DNA from 2 places in the Phyllobacterium sp. 22229 genome. Region 1 is predicted to be linked to the other one. Evidence: predicted binding sites of a transcription regulator. Region 1 holds the regulator's gene; the other holds the start of a gene.

What was found. Region 1 encodes HrcA, which represses chaperone genes, less so after heat shock. Its sites were predicted from a motif close to GTTAGCACTCNCNNNNNGNGAGTGCTAAC; they were not measured.
Region 2: a site for HrcA is predicted at 7,908-7,936, ahead of groES (co-chaperone GroES). Genes of this name have one in related genera too.

Annotation. Positions count from the first base shown of each region.
Region 1 is NZ_JBQEPA010000006.1:200,324-210,430, forward strand. It holds gene ACTJJ7_RS09665 (methylated-DNA--[protein]-cysteine S-methyltransferase) at 1-109, opposite strand, end outside; gene ACTJJ7_RS09670 (DUF2244 domain-containing protein) at 242-736, opposite strand; gene nth (endonuclease III) at 771-1,538, shown strand; gene ACTJJ7_RS09680 (sulfate transporter family protein) at 1,535-2,251, opposite strand; gene ACTJJ7_RS09685 (adenosine kinase) at 2,418-3,410, shown strand; gene ACTJJ7_RS09690 (trimeric intracellular cation channel family protein) at 3,402-4,055, opposite strand; gene grpE (nucleotide exchange factor GrpE) at 4,175-4,888, opposite strand; gene hrcA (heat-inducible transcriptional repressor HrcA) at 5,015-6,085, opposite strand; gene rph (ribonuclease PH) at 6,222-6,938, shown strand; gene ACTJJ7_RS09710 (VOC family protein) at 6,951-7,358, shown strand; gene rdgB (RdgB/HAM1 family non-canonical purine NTP pyrophosphatase) at 7,355-7,999, shown strand; gene hemW (radical SAM family heme chaperone HemW) at 7,999-9,171, shown strand; gene rsmI (16S rRNA (cytidine(1402)-2'-O)-methyltransferase) at 9,181-10,080, shown strand; gene ACTJJ7_RS09730 (YraN family protein) at 10,077-10,107, shown strand, end outside.
Region 2 is NZ_JBQEPA010000032.1:6,194-16,300, forward strand. It holds gene ileS (isoleucine--tRNA ligase) at 1-355, opposite strand, end outside; gene ACTJJ7_RS26130 (MipA/OmpV family protein) at 638-1,486, opposite strand; gene ACTJJ7_RS26135 (bifunctional riboflavin kinase/FAD synthetase) at 1,590-2,570, opposite strand; gene ACTJJ7_RS26140 (TIGR01459 family HAD-type hydrolase) at 2,583-3,431, opposite strand; gene ACTJJ7_RS26145 (winged helix-turn-helix transcriptional regulator) at 3,534-3,866, opposite strand; gene ACTJJ7_RS26150 (glutathione S-transferase family protein) at 4,000-4,704, shown strand; gene ACTJJ7_RS26155 (cation diffusion facilitator family transporter) at 4,833-5,828, shown strand; gene ACTJJ7_RS26160 (ArsR/SmtB family transcription factor) at 5,834-6,130, shown strand; gene ACTJJ7_RS26165 (zinc-binding alcohol dehydrogenase family protein) at 6,267-7,280, opposite strand; gene ACTJJ7_RS26170 (winged helix-turn-helix transcriptional regulator) at 7,380-7,754, shown strand; gene groES (co-chaperone GroES) at 7,996-8,292, shown strand; gene groL (chaperonin GroEL) at 8,358-10,004, shown strand.

The DNA.
Region 1 (10,107 bases):
ATGGCTGGTCGCGATAATCCTCGCTGATTCGCTCAATGATATGGCTGACAATGGCATAATCATTGCCCGAAGGCGTAATATCGTTCTGAAGTATGGCATGCGGTTTCATGGTCGTTACCTCATTCCGGCCTGATCCGGATGCGTTGCACCGCAAAGGCAGATCAGGTTTTCAATTCATGTTGAGTGTCATATGACCATGCAGGGGCCTGATCTGCCACCCGATTCTTGCGTGATATGAAAACTACCGGCTTTTGGCCGCCGCCAAGGCCCGGGTGAATGCCAGAGCAAAGCTTTCCCGGTCATCGGGATTGAGAAACGAGCCGATGGTCACAGCCTTGCCCTGTCCCTCCACCCGCATGGAAGTGATGCCGATTTCCGCGTGCCGCGCGACGTCAAAGCGGGTCCAGAACGGGTTGAATTCGTGCAGGTTGGTCCGGCCCGACGGCGCTACCTGCCTGATCTGCAGCGCGATCCTTGAAACACTGACCTCTTCATGCGCCTTTGCTGCGGTGTAGTTCATCCGGAAGGCAAGGTAGACCACGAGGACGTCAAGGCCGAAAAAGCCGAAAACCGGCCATGCCCCCAGCGACAGGAAGAAAAGACCGGTCAGAAAACTGCATCCGCCGATCGCGGCCATGACAATGAGAAAGCCTTTCCGGCCAAGCGACCGGTGCGGCACCAGCAGGGCGCGGAAAATTTCTTCTTCATTGCGCGCGGCAGCGTCAATTGGGTTCATTGTTTGGCTCATGACGCTTGAGTATAGAAGGGTGATGGAAAATCCCAAGAGCAAACTTGATCAGATTGACGTGAGCGGCATCGCTGAAAAGCCGGTGAAGCGGCCGCGCCTTGTCGCGGGTACGCGTTACACCGCCGATGAAATCCACGAGATTTTTCGCCGGTTCTCCATCCAGCGGCCGGAGCCCAAGGGTGAGCTTGAGCACGTCAATGCCTTTACCCTTTTGGTTGCGGTTGCGCTTTCGGCCCAGGCGACGGATGTCGGCGTCAACAAGGCCACCCGCGCACTCTTCAAGGTGGCCGATACGCCGGAAAAGATGCGCGATCTCGGCGTGGAAAAGGTCGGCGAGTACATCCGCACCATCGGCCTCTGGCGCAACAAGGCGAAGAACGTCATTGCCCTGTCGGAAGCCCTGATCCGCGACTATGGCAGCGAGGTGCCGGACAACCGCGACGAGCTGGTCAAGCTCCCCGGTGTCGGCCGCAAGACGGCCAATGTGGTGCTCAGCATGGCGTTCGGGCAGGCGACGATGGCCGTCGACACGCATATATTCCGCATTGGCAACCGGCTGGGTCTTGCGCCGGGCAAGACACCGGATCAGGTGGAAGCCAAATTGATGAAGATCATTCCGGCGGAATATCTCTACCATGCCCATCACTGGCTGATCCTGCATGGCCGCTATGTCTGCAAGGCCCGTAAGCCCGAATGCACGGCCTGCGTCATCGCGGATATCTGCAAGTCGGCGGAAAAAACAGCGGAACTGCCCGCGCCGCTGGTGCCGTTGCCTCCGCAGGTGTTTTAACGCAACGCTGCAGGCGGTTCCGACTGCGCAACCGCCTTGTGCAGATGCACCATCATGGCGGCGGCAAACAGCGGGGTTAAAAGGTTGAGGATCGGGATGGCCATGAAGGCCGCAATGACGAGACCGGCCAGGAAAACCGTCATTGCATGTTTGGACCGCAGCGCCTTGGCTTCCATTTCCGGGCGGAAGCGCATGGCGGCAAACTCGAAGAATTCCCGGCCAAGCAGGTAGCCGTTGACCACGAAGAACGCGATGATGTTGACGCCGGGAATGAGAAGCATCAGCAGCGCGATGATATTGCCGAGAATAACGATGCCGAGGAATTTCAGCGAAAGCACGAAGGAGCGCAGTACCGGCAGCGGGCGGCCCTTCGGATCGAGCGGGTAATCCGACTTTTCCACAACTTCAGCCACATCGTCGAGAAACAATCCGGCAACGATGGCCGAGACCGGCGCAATCAGCAGTGCCAGACCGAGCGCCAGGGCGATACTGGCGAATATACCGGCGACAAAGCCGAGCCACCCGGCCCAGGATGGCAGGTCCGGTATCCATTGATCGAAAAAGGGCAATGCCAGCAAGGCAAAGAGTTCCCGTAGCCCGAACCAGGCGCCGATCAGCAGAAGCACGGTCATTCCGAGTGACTTCCACAGGACAGAACGGAATTCAGGCCGGAACAGGTGACTTGCTGCGGCCTGGGCGCTGTCAAAAATCATGGTACCGTTCTTCCTTTCCGGTCTTTCCAATGTTTGGGACATAAGGCGCGCGTCCTGTAGAGACAAGGCGCCCGCGCGCATTAGGGGTAGTCAAGGCCCGCTGTTCCAGCTAGGACTTGGCGAACCAGAGGCCAAGAACTGCAATTGAATCAATCCTGGAGTTTTCATGTCGAGTTATGACGTGCTTTGCATCGGCAATGCCATTGTCGATATCATCGCCCGCACGGATGATGATTTCATCGTCAAGAACGGTATCATCAAGAATGCGATGAATCTGATCGATGCCGATCGTGCGGAATTTTTGTATGAACGCATGGGACCGGCCATCGAAGCTTCTGGCGGAAGTGCTGGCAACACCGCAGCCGGCGTTGCCAGTCTTGGCGGCCGCGCCGCCTATTTCGGCAAGGTCGCCGACGATCCGCTCGGCCATATCTTTACCCACGATATCCGCGCGCAGGGCGTTGCCTTCGATACGCGTGTGCTGAAAGCGCCGCCGCCCACGGCCCGCTCGATGATTTTCGTCACGCCCGACGGCGAACGCTCCATGAACACCTATCTCGGTGCCTGTGTCGAGCTTGGACCGGAAGACGTGGAAAGCTCCAAGGTATCGGAAGCCAAGGTCACCTATTTTGAAGGTTATCTCTGGGATCCGCCCCGGGCCAAGGAAGCCATCCGCCTGTCAGCGAAAATTGCGCATGAGCACAAGCGCGAAGTATCGATGACGCTGTCGGATCCGTTCTGCGTGGATCGCTATCGCGAGGAATTCCTCGACCTGATGCGTTCCGGCACGGTTGATATCGTCTTTGCCAACGAGGCGGAACTGAAGTCGCTGTACCAGACCGACGATTTCGAGAAGGGGCTCGATGCCATCCGCAAGGATTGCAAGCTTGCGGCCATCACCCGCTCGGAAAAGGGCTCAGTGGTTGTCTCGAAGGACGAAACCGTTGCCGTTCCGGCGATCGAGATCGCCGAGCTTGTCGATACGACGGGTGCGGGTGATCTCTATGCCTCGGGCTTCCTGTTCGGCTACACCAATGGCCGCTCATTGACCGATTGCGCGCGGTTGGGGTCGCTCACCGCCGGTCTCGTGATCCAGCAGATTGGCCCGCGTCCGGCGCAGAACCTGAAAGTGGCAGCCCAGCAGGCCGGCTTACTCTGACCGGACGATGCCGTCACGCTTGAGCTCTTCAGGCGTGCGGCCCACCTTGTGGTAGTTCGGCAGGGTCCAGCCGAAGTAAAGCGCGCCGCCGCGCACCGCAAAGGCGGTCAGGGCGGCGAGCAGGGCCGACATTTCCGGCCCTGCCGAAAGCCCCAGCAGCAGCGTATAGGCGGCGGAACCGGCAAGCGCCGCAGTGACGTAGATTTCGCGCCGCATCAGCACTGACGGTTCCCCGGAAACGATATCACGCAGCACGCCGCCGAACGTGGCCGTCAAAATGCCTGTGACCACGGCGATTGTCGGGCTGAAGCCGAGCGCCAGTGCCTTCGCCGCGCCCATGACGCTGTAGGCCGAAAGCCCCAGCGCATCGAGCCACAGCAGAAGCCGGTAGCGTGATTCCAGGAGATTGGCGGAGAAATAGACGATGATTGCCGCCGCGGCACAAACGAGGATATAGCCGGGCTCCCGGACCCAGAAGACGGGGACGCCGAGGATGAGGTCGCGCAGGGTGCCGCCGCCGATGCCCGTTACCGCAGCCAGGAACACGAAAGCGATGATATCGAGCTGGCGGCGCGAGGCAGCGAGCCCGCCCGTCGCGGCGAAAACGAAAACGCCCGCATAGTTGAATATCTGGATCGATGTCATCGGCTGTTCCCCTCCATATAAAAGGTAGAACATGACCGATACGGAGCGTAAACAGCTAAATGAAAAAGGCCAGACGCCGTTACCGGAATCTGGCCTTTGCCGTTGAGAGAACGCTGTGATTATGCGTCTTTTTCCGCCTGCGGGTTGATCGGGCCCGGCTCTGCCTGGCCTTCGCCGGCTGCCTGCTTCGGACCGCCCTTGGAGACGCCGACGAGCGCCGGGCGCAGCATGCGGTCACCGATGACGAAACCGGCCTGCGCCACCTGCAGCACAGTGTTGTGCGGCACGTCGGCGTTGGGGATTTCGTACATGGCCTGATGGAAATTCGGGTCGAAACGCTGGCCCTGCGGCTCGATCTTCTTGACGCCGTGGCGTTCCAGCGCTGACATCATCGAGCGCTCGGTCATTTCCACGCCTTCGGCCAATGCCTTGAAACCCGCATCGCCATTGGCGAGGGCATCGGCCGGAATGGCTTCGAGCGCGCGCTTCAGATTGTCGGAGACGGAAAGCATGTCGCGGGCGAAATTGGCAACCGAATAGGACCGCGCATCGTGAACATCACGGGCGGTGCGCTTGCGCAGGTTTTCCATGTCGGCGGCCAGACGCAGCAGCTGATCGCGCAGATCGCCGTTTTCGCCGCGCAACGCATCCAATTCAACGCTGCTGGCCGCCTGCGCCTGTTCTTCCTCTTCCTGCGCCATGGCATATTCTTCGGCCTTGCGCGATTTCAGAAAATCATCGGCGGCACGCTTCAGCGCATCACGGTCGCGCGGATTCTTCAGATCGCGCTGATCGAGATCGGGTGCGTCATGATGTTTCTTTTCTTCAGTCATCTATCCTGTCCGTTCATAAATCGAATGTGCGCTGGATATCGAGGTTTAGGCCATGAAAATCAAGTGCAAATGCCCGGCGCGGCGGAAGTTCGCACGCCGGAATGCCCCGGTTCAACATCCCCGGCATTAGCGCAGCAGTCTTGAGACCAGTTGCGCGGTGTAGTCCACCATCGGAACAATGCGCGCATAGTTCAACCGGGTTGGGCCGATAACGCCAAGGGCACCGATCACCCGCTGTTCCGAGTCGCGATAGGGCGCGATCACCAGAGATGAGCCGGAGAGCGAAAACAGCTTGTTCTCGGAGCCGATGAAAATGCGCACGCCCGATCCTGCTTCCGCCAGATCGAGCAGTTGTATGGTGCCTTCCTTGGTTTCGAGATCATCGAACAGATGGCGCAGCCGGTCGAGATCCGCTTCGGCGTTGATGGAATCCAGGAGGTTCCCGCGCCCGCGCACGATGAGCCGTGGCGGCTGGCCGCCACCCGTGCCGCCCCAGACGGCCAGTCCCTGTTCGACCAGGTGTTGCGACAGGGTATCGAGTGCCTGCTGGGTTTCATCTTTGAGCCGGGCAATTTCGGCGCGCGCTTCGGTGATGGTGCGGCCCTGAATATGCGCGTTGAGAAAATTCGATGCTTCGATCAGCTGCGATGGCGTCACGCCGGGCGGCAGATCGACGACCCGGTTTTCAATATCGCCGCTCTGGGTCACCAGCACCGCCAGCGCCTTGGTGGGTTCCAGCCGCACAAACTCGATGTGCTTGAGCGCGCCTTCCGCTTTGGTCGCAAGCACAAGTCCGGCACCGCGCGACATGCCCGACAGGATCTGGCTGGCTTGCGTCAGCATGTTCTCGCTCGACTGGGCGTCGCCGCCCGCCCGTACCTGCGCCTCGATGGAATTGCGCTCGTCGGAGGAAAGGTCGCCCACTTCCATGAAGGCATCGACAAAGAACCGCAGGCCCAATTGGGTCGGCAGCCGTCCCGCCGAGACGTGCGGCGCGTAGACAAGGCCGAGATGCTCGAGATCGCTCATGACATTGCGGATTGTCGCCGGAGAAAGCGCGACGGGCAGGATACGCGACAGGTTGCGCGATCCGACGGGTTCGCCGTCGCCGAGATAGCTCTCGACGATGCGCCGGAAAATATCCCGCGACCGCTGATCGAGGGACTGCAATGGTTCGGGAGTAACTGCCTTGTTCATTCTGTGTGACGCCCTTGTTCTCTGTCAGGGAATATAGGCATTGTCGGCGCAATCATCAAAGCTTTTGCTTCATGGTTCCATTTAAGCCTCCGTTGCTCTAAAAGGCCGGACAACCATATTTTCAAGAGGTCAATCCATGCGTCCTTCCAAACGAGCTCCAGACGAAATGCGCGCCATTTCCTTCGAGCGCGGCGTTTCCAAACATGCTGAAGGCTCGTGCCTGGTCAAGTTTGGCGATACCCACGTTCTGTGCACCGCCAGCCTGGAGGAAAAGGTACCGGGCTGGATGCGCAACACCGGCAAGGGCTGGGTAACGGCGGAGTACGGCATGCTGCCGCGTTCGACCGGCGATCGCATGCGCCGCGAGGCGTCATCCGGCAAGCAGGGCGGCCGCACACTGGAAATCCAGCGTCTCATCGCCCGTTCGCTGCGTGCTGTCGTGGACCTGCAGGCGCTGGGCGAAGTGCAGATCACCGTGGATTGCGATGTCATTCAGGCGGATGGCGGCACCCGTACGGCAGCCATCACCGGCGGCTGGGTTGCCTTGCACGAATGCCTGCGCTGGATGGAAACACGCCAGATGCTCAAGGTCGAGAAGGTATTGAAGGATCATGTCGCGGCGATCTCCTGCGGCATCTCCAATGGTACACCGGTGATCGACCTCGACTATGCCGAGGATTCAACGGCGCAGACCGATGCCAATTTCGTCATGACCGGCAAAGGTGGTATCGTCGAAGTGCAGGGAACGGCGGAAGGCGAGCCATTCTCGCAGGACGAGCTGCTGGCCTTGATGGGGCTTGCCCGCAACGGCATTACCCGGCTGGTTTCCCTGCAGAAAATGGCGGTCTCGTAAGCGGAAAACACCATGCAGCCATCGGGTATTCTGGAAACAGCTCTGTATGTGACCGATATCGACGTGGCTGCACGGTTCTATACCGATATACTCGGACTGGACGTTATCCTGCGGGCGGGCGATGAATCGGTCTTTTTCCGCTGCGGAGCCGGCGTCCTGATCCTGTTTAATGCGGAAAAGCTGGCGGAAAGGCCCAAAGGCGGTCTTCCCATCCCGGCGCATGGTGCCAAGGGGCCTGGTCACGTCTGTTTCCGTGCAACGCGGGATGAAATTTCCGGCTGGAAGTCCCATCTTGAGGCCAATGGTATCGCCATCGAAACTGAATTTGACTGGCCCAATGGTGCCCGCTCCCTATATTTCCGCGATCCGTCCGGAAACTCGATTGAATTTGCCGAACCGGCTTTATGGAACCTGACATGAGAACACTTGAAAAAGGCAAACTGCTCGTTGCCAGCCACAACAAGGGCAAGATCCAGGAAATGATCGATCTGCTTGGCCCCTTCGGTTTCGAAGTGGTGTCGGCGGGCGATCTCGGCCTGCCGGAACCGGATGAAACCGGCACCACATTTGAAGAGAACGCCTATATCAAGGCTTTCGCGGCGGCCAAGGCGACCGGCCTTGTCGCGCTATCAGATGATTCCGGCCTCTGTGTCGATGCGCTGGACGGCGACCCCGGCGTTTATACCGCCAACTGGGCGGAACTGCCGGATGGCAAGCGAGATTTCGCCCATGGGATGCAAAAGGTGGAAACCGCGCTGCGGGACCGGGGAATCACCGATGCCAGGGATCGCGGCGGGCGTTTCGTTTCGGTGATCTGCCTCGCATGGCCTGACGGTGAAGCCAATTATTATCGCGGCGAAGTAGAGGGCGAGATTGTCTGGCCGCCGCGCGGCACCGCCGGTTTCGGTTTTGATCCGGTGTTCAAGCCGCAGGGCTATGATGCGACCTTCGGGGAAATGACCGCCGAGCAGAAACATGGCTGGAAGCCGGGCGAAGCCGATGCTTTGTCGCATCGGGCACGGGCTTTCCAGCATTTTGCCCGTGATTGTCTGGGGGCCTGATGACCCCATTGCTGCGCGGTCAGGAGAGCGAAGGGGGCTTTGGCATTTACGTCCACTGGCCCTTCTGCATGGCCAAGTGCCCCTATTGTGATTTTAATTCGCATGTCCGTCACCAGCCGGTGGACCAGCTTCGGTTTACCGCGGCCTTCGCCCGCGAAATGGCGACCATGCGCGCGCGCACCGGTCCGCGCACGATTTCCAGCATTTTTCTCGGTGGCGGCACGCCATCCCTGATGGAGCCGGAAACTGTCGGGTCCGTGCTCAATGAGATCGCGAAGAACTGGACTGTGCCCGACAATATCGAGATCACGCTGGAAGCCAATCCGACCAGTGTCGAGGCCAACCGTTTTCGCGGCTACCGGGCGGCAGGCGTCAATCGCGTCTCGCTGGGTGTGCAGGCATTGAACGATGCGGACCTGCGGCGGCTCGGGCGCATGCACAATGTCGAGGAAGCCCTGGTGGCAATCGGGCTGGCACGCGATATTTTTCCGCGCCTGTCCTTCGATCTGATCTATGCCCGGCCCGACCAGACGATCGAGGCATGGCGCGAGGAACTGAACCGGGCCATCTCCTATGCGGCCGATCATCTGTCGCTTTATCAATTGACGATTGAAGAAGGCACGCCCTTCTACCAGTTGTGGAAAGCCGGCAAACTGATCACGCCCGACGGCGATCATGCGGCAGCGCTCTATGCGGAAACGCAGGATGTGACGGCCGGGCGCGGCCTGCCGGCCTATGAGATTTCCAATCACGCGGCACCCGGAGCCGAATCCCAGCACAATCTGGTCTACTGGCGGTATGGCGAGTATGTCGGCGTTGGTCCCGGCGCGCATGGCCGTTTCATCGAAAACGGCAAGCGTGCGGTGACGATCACCGAGCGTCACCCCGAAACCTGGGTCAGCAGGGTCGAGAGCAATGGTCATGGCGTCGTTGAAGAGGAACTGCTCACCGGCGAACAGGAAGGCGATGAATTCCTGCTGATGGGCCTACGGCTTGTCGAAGGCATCGATCTTGCCCGCTACGAGCGGCTGACCGGCCACGGCGTCAAGGAAAAGCGCGTGATTTCCTTGGCTGAACAGGGTCTGATCGAATATATCGGCAACAGCCGCATCCGCACGACGCCCGAAGGCGCTATCGTTCTGAATGCGGTCATTGCCGATCTGGCAGCGTGAGGGTGCGGCGTGTCTGACGGGGAAACCAGGGAACGGGACTATCAGATCGGCAACACGGCGTTTCGCGCCCGGCCGCTCGAGCCGGCGCTTTACATCGTCGCCACACCCATCGGCAATCTCGGCGATATGACGCTGCGCGGCATCGAAACCCTCGCAGCCGCCGATGTGATCGCCTGCGAGGATACACGCGTCAGCCGTGTTCTTCTCGACAGATACGGGATTTCCCGGCGTCCCTATGCCTATCATGAACACAATGCCGGGGAAGCCGGGCCAAAGCTGATCGAAGCCCTGCTTTCGGGGAAAAGCGTGGCGCTGGTATCGGATGCGGGGACGCCGCTGGTCTCCGACCCTGGCGGGCGTCTCGTACCGGAAGCCAAGGCTGCCGGTATCCGCGTGGTGCCTATTCCCGGCGCATCCTCGGTGCTGGCGGCGCTGACGGCCTCGGGGCTGTTTACCGACAGCTTTTACTTCGCCGGGTTTCTGTCGTCGAAACAGGGGCAGCGCCGGTCGAAACTTGAATCCCTGAAGACGCTGGATGCTGCGCTGGTCTTCTTTGAATCGCCCAATCGTGCCGCGGCGACGCTGGCGGATATGGTCGAGGTGTTCGGCCCGAAGCGGCAGGCATCGCTGTGCCGCGAACTGACCAAAACCTACGAGACGGTGGTTACCCTGCCGCTGGTGGAACTGGCGGCGCAGTTCGATGGCGAAGACCGGATCCGCGGCGAGGTGGTTCTTGTCGTGGGACCGCCCGAGGGCGATCAGAACATTGCCCGCACCGACGATGATATCGATGCGCTGCTGCGCGCACTGGCACTGGAAATGCCGCCCTCCAAGGCCGCAGGTGAAGCATCACGCATGACGGGCCGTCCGAAGGGCGAACTCTATCAGCGGTTGCTCGCAATGAAATGACGGGCGCGGGCAAGCGACACAGGGCTT
Region 2 (10,107 bases), on a different contig from region 1:
TGGCGCGGTACTGTTCCTCGATCTTCCACTCGATCGGCAGGCCGTGGCAATCCCAGCCGGGAACATAATTGGAATCGAAACCGCGCATCTGGAACGAGCGGGTGATGACATCCTTGAGGATCTTGTTCAGCGCATGGCCGATATGGATATTGCCATTGGCATAGGGAGGACCGTCATGCAGAACATAGAGCGGGCGTCCCTTGCCGTCTTCGCGCAATTTCCTGTAGAGATTCATTTCGCCCCAGCGCTTGACGAATTCCGGTTCCTTGGCGGGCAGGCCCGCGCGCATCGGAAAATCGGTCTGCGGCAGATAAAGTGTCTTCGAATAGTCGAGTGGGTTGGCGGTGTCGGTCATTTTTCCAGCTTGTGAACAGGCCCGCGCGTCGTCGCAGCAGGCAAAGATGTAAAGAAAAGCAAAAAAGAGCGCGATGGCGCATCCGGAAAACCCGGACCTTCCGCACCCGCAAGCCTAGGCTTCAGGCAAACCGGAAGGCCGGGCCAGTAATTCGTGGTGTCTGAAGCGGTATGGACTGTGCAAGGGTCCAGGAAACAGTTTTCATGAGCGCGCTTTTAGCAATCACTGCTTCCAGAATAAAGGGGCTGACGCAATAAACTTCGCATCAGCCCGATATATCGATCAAAGCGCGAAGTCGAAGCGGTAGGTTGCCTGCAGGCCGAAGGTCGCCTGATTGGCCGATCCGCGCTCCTTGACGATGCTGGAATCGGCGGCTGGCCCCATCAGGCGGCTATATTCCGCATAGGCGCTTGTTTCGATCTTGTCGGTCGTCTTCCAGGTGATCTGGCCGCCAAGGCCGAGCGATTTCAGACCGCCGCCATCGGGACGGTAGGTCGACAGGCCCGATGCCGCCGCTTCCGTCGGGTTCACCCCGTAATACTGCTTGAAATAGTCCCGAGATGCCACGGTGGCGCGCGGGCCGGCCGAAACGCGCACGGTGGGGGTCAGATCCGTAAAGGCATCGACGGCAAAGTCGGCAACGACGCCGTCATGCGAACCGATGCCGCGCCGGACCTCGACGCGGCCGCGAATATTGTCCGTCGGGTAGAATTCGGCAAAGCCGCCGAGTTCAACGCCCCAGTCGACATCATGCACGCCCTTGAGATTAGCGTCGCCGCTGTCCCGGCCGGTGATCAGCTTGCCAGTGATACCGGTGCGGAACACGCCCGTATCGATCAGGCCGATCGATGCGTTGTCATTCAGGGAACTGAACCGGGTGGCGGATCCGGCACGGCCAAGCGAGATGACCGGCGCGGCGCGCAGAAGATAGTCCTTGGCACCTTCATAACGCGGGGCGATGAAGCCTTTTGCACCGAGTTTCAGATACCAGTCGCCCGACCACCAGTTCTGACGGGGAGCGGCAGCCGTCTGGTTCTGCTGACCTTCATAGTAATAGTCATCGGCAGAGCCCGGGACGGCACCGGCAAGAATAAGGGCGCCCGAAAGAGCAGCGACGAGACGAACATGCATGAAATCACTCCAAATTTCGCCTGGGAGGGCGGCAGATTTGAGAATGACGCTAGCGAAGGATAGATAAAATTGGATTTATTCTTATGGTAAACGATTTACCGTTTCATCGAAAATTAATCGTATCATCGAGAGGAGACAGCGGTTTCACACCCTGCAGCAGCCCGCGCGCCTCCTCCTCGTCACGCCGGATCTGCTGCATCATCGGTTCGAGCCCGTCGAACTTTTCTTCGCCGCGCAGATAGGCGAAGAACGAAACCGCGCAGACTTCCCCATAGAGATTGCCGGTGAAATCGAAAACATAGGTTTCGAGCAGCGGCGCACCGTCGGTATCCACCGTGGGTCGGCGGCCAAAGCTGGCCACGCCGTCATAGAGTGTGCCGTCGGCGCGGCGGAAGCGCACGGCATAGATGCCTTCCTGCAGATGCGTCTCGGGCGGCAGCACCATATTGGCCGTGGGAAATCCGATTGTCCGGCCGAGCTGCTTGCCTTGGATCACTTCGGCCCGAATCCGGTGGCGGTAACCCAGAAGTCCCGACGCTTCGACAATATCGCCCGCGCCCAGAAGTTCGCGAATGCGGCTGGATGAAATGGCCTGCCCGCCCTCGTCGCGGAATGCATCGACAAGCGTGACCTGGAAGCCGCGCTTTTCCCCGGCATCCATCAGAAAGGCCGGACCGCCCTGGCGGCCCTTGCCGAAATGGAAGTCAAATCCCGCGACAATGCGGCTTGCCCCAAGACCGGCAACGAGAATCTCGTCCACGAACACATCGGCCGTAAGCTGCGAGAAATCCCGGGTGAAATGGCATTCCACCACCGCGTCGAAACCGAGTGCTTCCAGGATCGAGGCTTTTTCCGCCGCGGGCGTCAGCCTGTCGACCGGCTGATCCGGCACGAAGACGCTGCGCGGATGCGGCTCGAAGGTCAGCACCAGCGACGGCTTTCCGGCGGCACTGGCGGCATCAAGCGCCCGCCCCAGAACAGCCTGATGGCCGCGGTGCACGCCATCAAAATTACCAATCGCCACCACGGCGCCCTTCAGATGCTGCGGCAGATGCGAAGGGTCGGTCAGGCGTAGAATCGGCATGGTGCATGTACCTCAGGCGAGAGCCGGCATGGTGGCAACGGGGTTGCTGCCATGCTTCTTGAGAAAGGCGAGCAGCTCTTCCAGATCGAATATGCCGCCCCTTACATAATCGCCGGCGTGAATGCCGCCGGAAATGTAGAGCACGTCGATTCCGAAGAGATCGGCACCCTTCACATCCGTCAGCATGCCGTCGCCAATGGCAAGCACGCGTGCGAGGTCGACTGGCCCGCCGCGCACGGCCTCCGCCGCGGCAATGGCGGCTTCGTAAATGGGGCGATGCGGCTTTCCGGCAATGAGCGTGCGCCCGCCCATCTGGCCATAATCACGCGCCAGGGCACCCGCGCACCAGATCAGCCGGTCGCCGCGCTCGACAACAATGTCGGGATTGGCGCAGATGAAAGGCAGGTTGCGCGAGCGAAAGCGCGTGAGCATGTCGGCATAGTCTTCGGGGCCCTCCGAATCGTCGTCAAAGAAGCCGGTGCAGACCACGACATCCGCCTCACGCTCTTCGGTCAGCTCGACATCAAGCCCTTCATATAACGTTTCATCACGCTCTGGGCCGAGATGAAACACGCGGCGCGGCGCGTTACGGATCAGGTCACGCGTGACATCGCCCGACGTGACGATGCGGTCATAGGCGGCGTCCGGCACGCCGAGCATCCTGATCTGCTGGGCAACACCGGCGAAGGGACGCGGCGCATTGGTGATAAGGATCACCGTCTGCCCGGCTTCCCGCGCGCGCTGCAAGGCGCTTGATGCGGCAGCGAAGGAATCAACACCATTGTGCAGAACGCCCCAGACATCACACAGAAGAACATCATAACGGTCTCTGAGCGCATCGAGACGCTGCAAATGTACCATGTCGGTCATGCCGATCCTTTCAGATTGCCGGAGCGTATAAGATGGCATCGCTTAGCCGATAGCGGCAATCGTGTCACCTGTGATTGTATCGGGAACGATGGTTCAAGCAGCCTTGACGTAGCCGCGGCTGGCCAGGCGGTCGCCACATTCGCCAAGCACCTCGACCAGGGTCTTGAGGCGCCGCCCCTCCTCCGTCAGGCTGTATTCGACACGCACCGGAACCTGCGGAATGATCGTGCGGGTCACGTAGCCCGCCTCTTCGAGGGCGCGCAGGTCAAGGGTAAGCATGCGCTGCGAAATTTTGGGCATGTCGCGGCGCAGTTCGCTGAAACGCTTTGTTCCTTCCAGCAGATAATAGATGAGCAAGATGCGCCAGCGCCCGCCCAGCACCAGCATGGCATTTTCAACGGGGCATTCGGAAACCAGATCCTTCATCACGCCTATTCCAGCTGAATGTTGGTATAAAATTTGTACCAACATGACATTTTTGTGCCTTCTTTACAATAGTGACCGGCATCGCCATCTTGGATTTCACCGCGGTATGACATTCAAAAAAGAGGAAATGAAAATGGAACCCGTATTGTTTTATGGCGTGCCGCATGGCTGCTCGTTCGGATCAATCGTCGCGCTGGAATGGCTCGGCCAACCCTATCGCCTTGCCCGTATCGACATGCTGGCCAAGTCGAAGAGCACCCTCTATGGCCGCGTCAACAGCATGCACCAGACACCGGCGCTGCTTCTGGAAGACGGCAGGAGCCTGAGCGAAAGCTTTGCCATTCTTCAGAACATCGCCGCACGTGATCTTGGGAGGCAACTGGGATTTGCCCAGGGCACCGGAGCCCACGACAGGCTCAACCAGATGCTGGCCTATCTGCACACCAGCTTTCACTCGGCCTTTTCGCCGGCCTGGACCGCCTACAAGCTGAAAGAGGGCGATCCGGCGATCAAAATGCTGCGCGACCTCGCACGGGAGAAAGCCGCCTCCGGCTATGGCTATCTGCAATCCCATCTGCAGGGGCGGGATTGGCTTGCCGGTGACAACAGGACGATTGCCGACGCCTACATGACCGGCATCGCCCGCTGGGGCGAGGATCTGGGTCTCTTCGACCTGAAAACAGAGTATCCCAGCCTTCACACCTATCTGCAGAAGCTGGAAGCCGACAAGGCCGTGATTTTTGCCCATGCCATCGAGGACGAAACCCCGGCGGTCACCAGCGGCCAGTTTCTCGGCCATATCACATTGGATGAGGCTGGAGCGCGGCTGGCCGCCTGATCGCGCCTGACGATGATCTGCCGGGGCCCTCCCGGCGGATCGGACCGCCTGCCGCTTGGTTCCATTGACATACAACATATGAACATGTATTTATATGTCATATCCAATCAACGGGACGAGCCGGAACAATGTCGCAGTCGCACGCAGGGCACGACCATGGCCCCAAGTTAACCAATGACAATCAGCGCAAGGTGCTGATCGCCTTCATCATCACGTTCTCCTATATGATCATTGAGGTGATCGGCGGCGTTATGTCCGGCTCGCTGGCGCTGATTGCGGATGCGGGCCATATGCTGACCGATGCCTGCGCCCTGGCCCTCGCCTATGCGGCCTTTCGCTTCGGCCAGCGCGCCGCCGACCAGAACCGCACCTATGGCTATCTGCGTTTCGAGGTCATCGCCGGCCTCATCAATGCCATCGCCCTTTTCGCCATTGTTGTCTGGATCGCGATCGAAGCGATCGACCGCTTTCGCGCGCCCGCGGAAATTCTGGCGGGTCCCATGTTCCTCGTGGCCGTCGTCGGGCTGCTCATCAACATGCTGGTGTTCTGGATCCTGACCCGCGGCGACAAGGAACATGTGAACATCAAGGGCGCTGTCCTGCACGTCATGGGCGACCTTCTCGGCTCCGTCGGCGCCATCAGTGCCGCCATCATCATCTATTTTACCGGCTGGACGCCCATCGACCCCATTCTCTCCATCCTGGTTTCCGTGCTGATCCTGCGCAGCGCCTGGGGCCTTTTGCGCAACTCGCTGCACATCCTGCTGGAAGGCGCGCCCGAAAATGCCAGGCCGGAAGAAATCCAGACATATCTCATGGGCGCGGTTGCAGGGCTTGCTGCCGTCAGGCACGTGCATGTCTGGCTGATCACATCAGGCAAGGCGCTTGCCACGTTGCACGTCCAGCCAAAGGACGGTACTGATCCGCGCCATCTTGTAAAGACCGTCGAGGCGGAGCTTGCCAAACGCTTCGATATCCAGCACGCCACCATCGCCATTGATTGGCCTGATATGCCGCATGACGAAGGCGAAATCGGGCAACAGCCCGCATCCGCCTCGGCAGATCACGAGACCGACGGCAATCACACCGGTCATGATCACAGCCAGGCGGGGCACAAGCATTGACGGCCATGACGATGCCGACGGAATCCGATACTGCTCGCCTCGCGGAAACGTTCAGGCTCCTCGGCGACCCGACCCGCCTGCGCATCCTGTTCTATTGCCTTGATGCGCCGCGATCCGTCGGCGATATCGCGGAAAGCCTTCATCTGTCGCAATCGCTGGTCAGCCATCATTTGCGCCTGTTGCGCAGCGCCCGCCTCGTGCGCGGCGACCGGCGTGCCCGGCAAATCTTCTACGCGCTTTCCGACGCCCATGTCAGCGGCATGCTGATGGATATGGCCCACCATGTGCGTGAGGACGGTTGAAGCTCTGGTCCGGCCTTGCCGGTCTCCTCCTCATCTGCGGCGGCACCTATCTTGCCGTGGCCATCATCGGCTGGCCACGGTTTGCGCGATAACGCGATAGCGGGCAGCGCATGGACACGCCGCCCGCGGCCACCATTTAAAAGCCTGTCAGGACAATCTTGCCGCGGGCACGGCCGCTTTCAATGAGCGCATGGGCCTTTTTCAGATTGGCGGCTGAAATCGTGCCGAGATCGTCGGCAAGGGTGGTACGTAACGTGCCGGCATCCACCAGCTCCGCCACCTTGTTGAGCAGCTTGTGCTGCTCCTCGATATCGGCTGTCTCGTAACGCGAGCGGGTGAACATCACTTCCCAGTGAATGGAGACACTCTTCCATTTGAACGGCATGATATCGTAGTTTTTCGGATCATCGATCAGACCGAACCGGCCCTGCGGCGCAATCAGGGCTGCAATCTCCATGCGGTGCGTATCGGAGTTGGTTGTCGAGAATACGAAAGCGGGCGCACCGAGGCCAAGCGCCTCCACCTGCGCGGCGAGCGGTTTTGAATGATCGATGACGTGGTGCGCGCCAAGCTCCTCCACCCATCGGCGTGTTTCCGGGCGCGAGGCCGTGGCGATGACCGTGAGGTTGGTTAGTTTGCGCGCAAGCTGCACGGCAATCGAACCGACCCCGCCCGCACCGCCGACAATCAGGATGGCATTGGCCGCCCCAGCAACCGGCGTGTCGATATGGAGCCGGTCGAACAGCGTTTCCCAGGCGGTGATCGATGTCAGCGGCAGGGCTGCGGCGGCGCTGAAATCGAGGGATTTCGGTTTCCACCCGGCGATGCGCTCGTCGACCAGATGATACTCGGCATTGGTTCCCGGGCGATCCACCGCTCCCGCGTAGAAGACTTCATCCCCGACCTTGAAGTGCCGGACATCCGGCCCCGTGGCAACAACGATGCCGGCCGCGTCCCAGCCCAGAACTCTTGGCTGGCCCGCTTCCGGCTTTGCACCCGCGCGGATTTTCGTATCGACGGGATTGACCGATATGGCCTTCACCGCAACCAGAAGGTCGCGTCCCTGCGCTTCGGGCTTGGGCAGATCGATATCGACGAGTGAGGTTTCCGCAGTGATCGGCTGCGGTTCATAATAGGCGACGGCGCGCATGGCATTCTCCTGATAAGTTGACGCTGTTCAAATGCGCGCTATGTTTGATTGGTGCAAGAATGCACATAAATTGCATATAGTGTCATAAAGGATACCGTGATGCCGCGCATCCGCCATACGAATTTTGATTGCGCACCGGGTTGCCCCGTGGAAGGAACGCTCAATCTCATCGGCGGCAAATGGAAGGGCATGATCCTTTTCCACCTGATGTCCGGCACCCTGCGCTTCAACGAAATCCGCCGGCACCTGAACAGCGTCACCCAGCGCATGCTGACCAACCAGCTGCGTGAGCTGGAGGCCGATGGCTTCATTACCCGCAAGGTCTATGCACAGGTTCCGCCGAAGGTGGAATACTCCCTGACGGAGCACGGCCGCAGCCTCGAGCCGATCATATCGGCCCTCAAACTCTGGGGAGACACCCACCTGCGTTCCGAAGCGGCAAAGGCTGCAGCGGTGCGGCCGCAGGCCGCATAGCCGCGGACGCGTCATCATTGGTTCACAATTGCATGGGATGATTTTGCAAAGGGTTGAAGACGCCCAGTTGCGCATCGCCTTTCCGTCATTCGCCGAAAATTCGGCAAACCTCTCCCTTGACTCTTCCATGGCTGCCCACTATCTCCGAGCCCAGTTAGCACTCGCTGATGGTGAGTGCTAATAACATGGGCGGTCACCCGTCCGTTTCACCGTTTTGACACCAACATCAAGGGTTCTAACCATGGCCAAGACCAAGTTCCGCCCGCTTCACGATCGCGTCGTCGTACGCCGGATCGAATCCGAAGCAAAGACTGCAGGCGGCATCATCATTCCGGATACTGCCAAGGAAAAGCCACAGGAAGGCGAAATCGTCTCCGTCGGTACCGGCGCTCGCGACGAAGCTGGCAAGCTCATCCCGCTCGATGTCAAGGCAGGCGATCATGTCCTGTTCGGCAAGTGGTCGGGCACGGAAGTCAAGATCGGCGGCGAAGATCTGCTGATCATGAAAGAATCCGACATTCTGGGCATCCTCGGCTAATCCGCCGGTTTTCCCTTTAACCAACGAATTTCGATCAAACCGGGTTCAATCCCAGGAGAGATAAAATGGCTGCCAAAGAAGTAAAATTCGGCCGCGACGCGCGCGAGCGCATGCTGCGCGGTGTCAATATCCTTGCTGACGCTGTCAAGGTAACGCTCGGCCCGAAAGGCCGTAACGTTGTTATCGACAAGTCCTTCGGCGCTCCGCGCATTACCAAGGACGGCGTAACCGTTGCCAAGGAAATCGAACTGGAAGACAAGTTCGAAAACATGGGCGCACAGATGGTGCGTGAAGTCGCTTCGAAGACGAACGACATTGCCGGTGACGGCACCACGACTGCGACTGTTCTGGCCCAGGCAATCGTTCAGGAAGGCGGCAAGGCTGTTGCTGCCGGCATGAACCCGATGGACCTGAAGCGCGGCATCGATCTTGCTGTTGCAGAAGTCGTCAAGCAGCTCGGCAAGAGCGCCAAGAAGATCAAGACTTCGGAAGAAGTTGCGCAGGTTGGCACGATCTCTGCCAATGGCGAAACCGAAATCGGTGAAATGATTGCCAAGGCAATGCAGAAGGTCGGCAACGAGGGTGTTATCACCGTCGAAGAAGCCAAGACCGCTGACACCGAACTCGAAGTCGTCGAAGGCATGCAGTTCGACCGCGGCTACCTCAGCCCATACTTCGTCACCAACCCTGAAAAGATGGTTGCTGACCTCGAAGACGCCTACATCCTTCTGCACGAGAAGAAGCTCTCGAACCTCCAGGCTCTCCTGCCGGTTCTCGAAGCTGTCGTCCAGACTTCCAAGCCGCTCGTCATCATCTCCGAAGACGTCGAAGGCGAAGCTCTTGCAACGCTCGTCGTCAACAAGCTGCGCGGCGGCCTGAAGATTGCTGCCGTCAAGGCTCCTGGCTTCGGCGATCGCCGCAAGGCCATGCTGGAAGACATCGCAATCCTCACCGGTGGTCAGGTTATTTCCGAAGATCTCGGCATCAAGCTCGAAAGCGTTACGCTCGACATGCTCGGCCGCGCCAAGAAGGTGTCGATCACCAAGGAAAACACCACGATCGTTGACGGTCATGGCAAGAAGGGCGAAATCAACGCCCGCGTCGGCCAGATCAAGCAGCAGATCGACGAAACCACATCCGACTACGACCGTGAGAAGCTGCAGGAACGTCTTGCCAAGCTCGCTGGCGGTGTTGCCGTTATCCGCGTTGGCGGTGCAACGGAAGTTGAAGTGAAGGAAAAGAAGGACCGCGTCGACGACGCCCTCAACGCAACACGCGCTGCTGTTGAAGAAGGCATCGTTCCCGGCGGTGGTGTTGCCCTGCTCCGCGCTTCGGCAAACCTGACACTCAAGGGTGCAAACTCCGACCAGGATGCTGGCATCAACATCGTTCGTCGCGCTCTGCAGGCTCCGGCTCGCCAGATCGCAACAAACGCAGGTGACGAAGCTTCCATCGTTGTCGGCAAGATCCTTGAGAGCAAGAAGGAAACCTACGGCTACAATGCGGCCAATGGTGAATATGGCGATCTGATCGTCATGGGCATCGTCGACCCGGTCAAGGTTGTTCGTACGGCTCTGCAGGACGCAGCATCGGTTGCCGGTCTTCTCGTTACGACTGAAGCCATGATCGCCGAAGCTCCGAAGAAGGACAACGGCGGCGCTCCCCAGATGCCAGGCGGCGGAATGGGCGGCATGGGCGGCATGGACTTCTAATCAGTCCACGCCAATCGCATACGGAAAAGGCGGGCTTTTGCCCGCCTTTTTTGCTGTCCGTGTTTTAAGCAATGTTCGATCAAGGCGTGTCGATCGGGGAGAG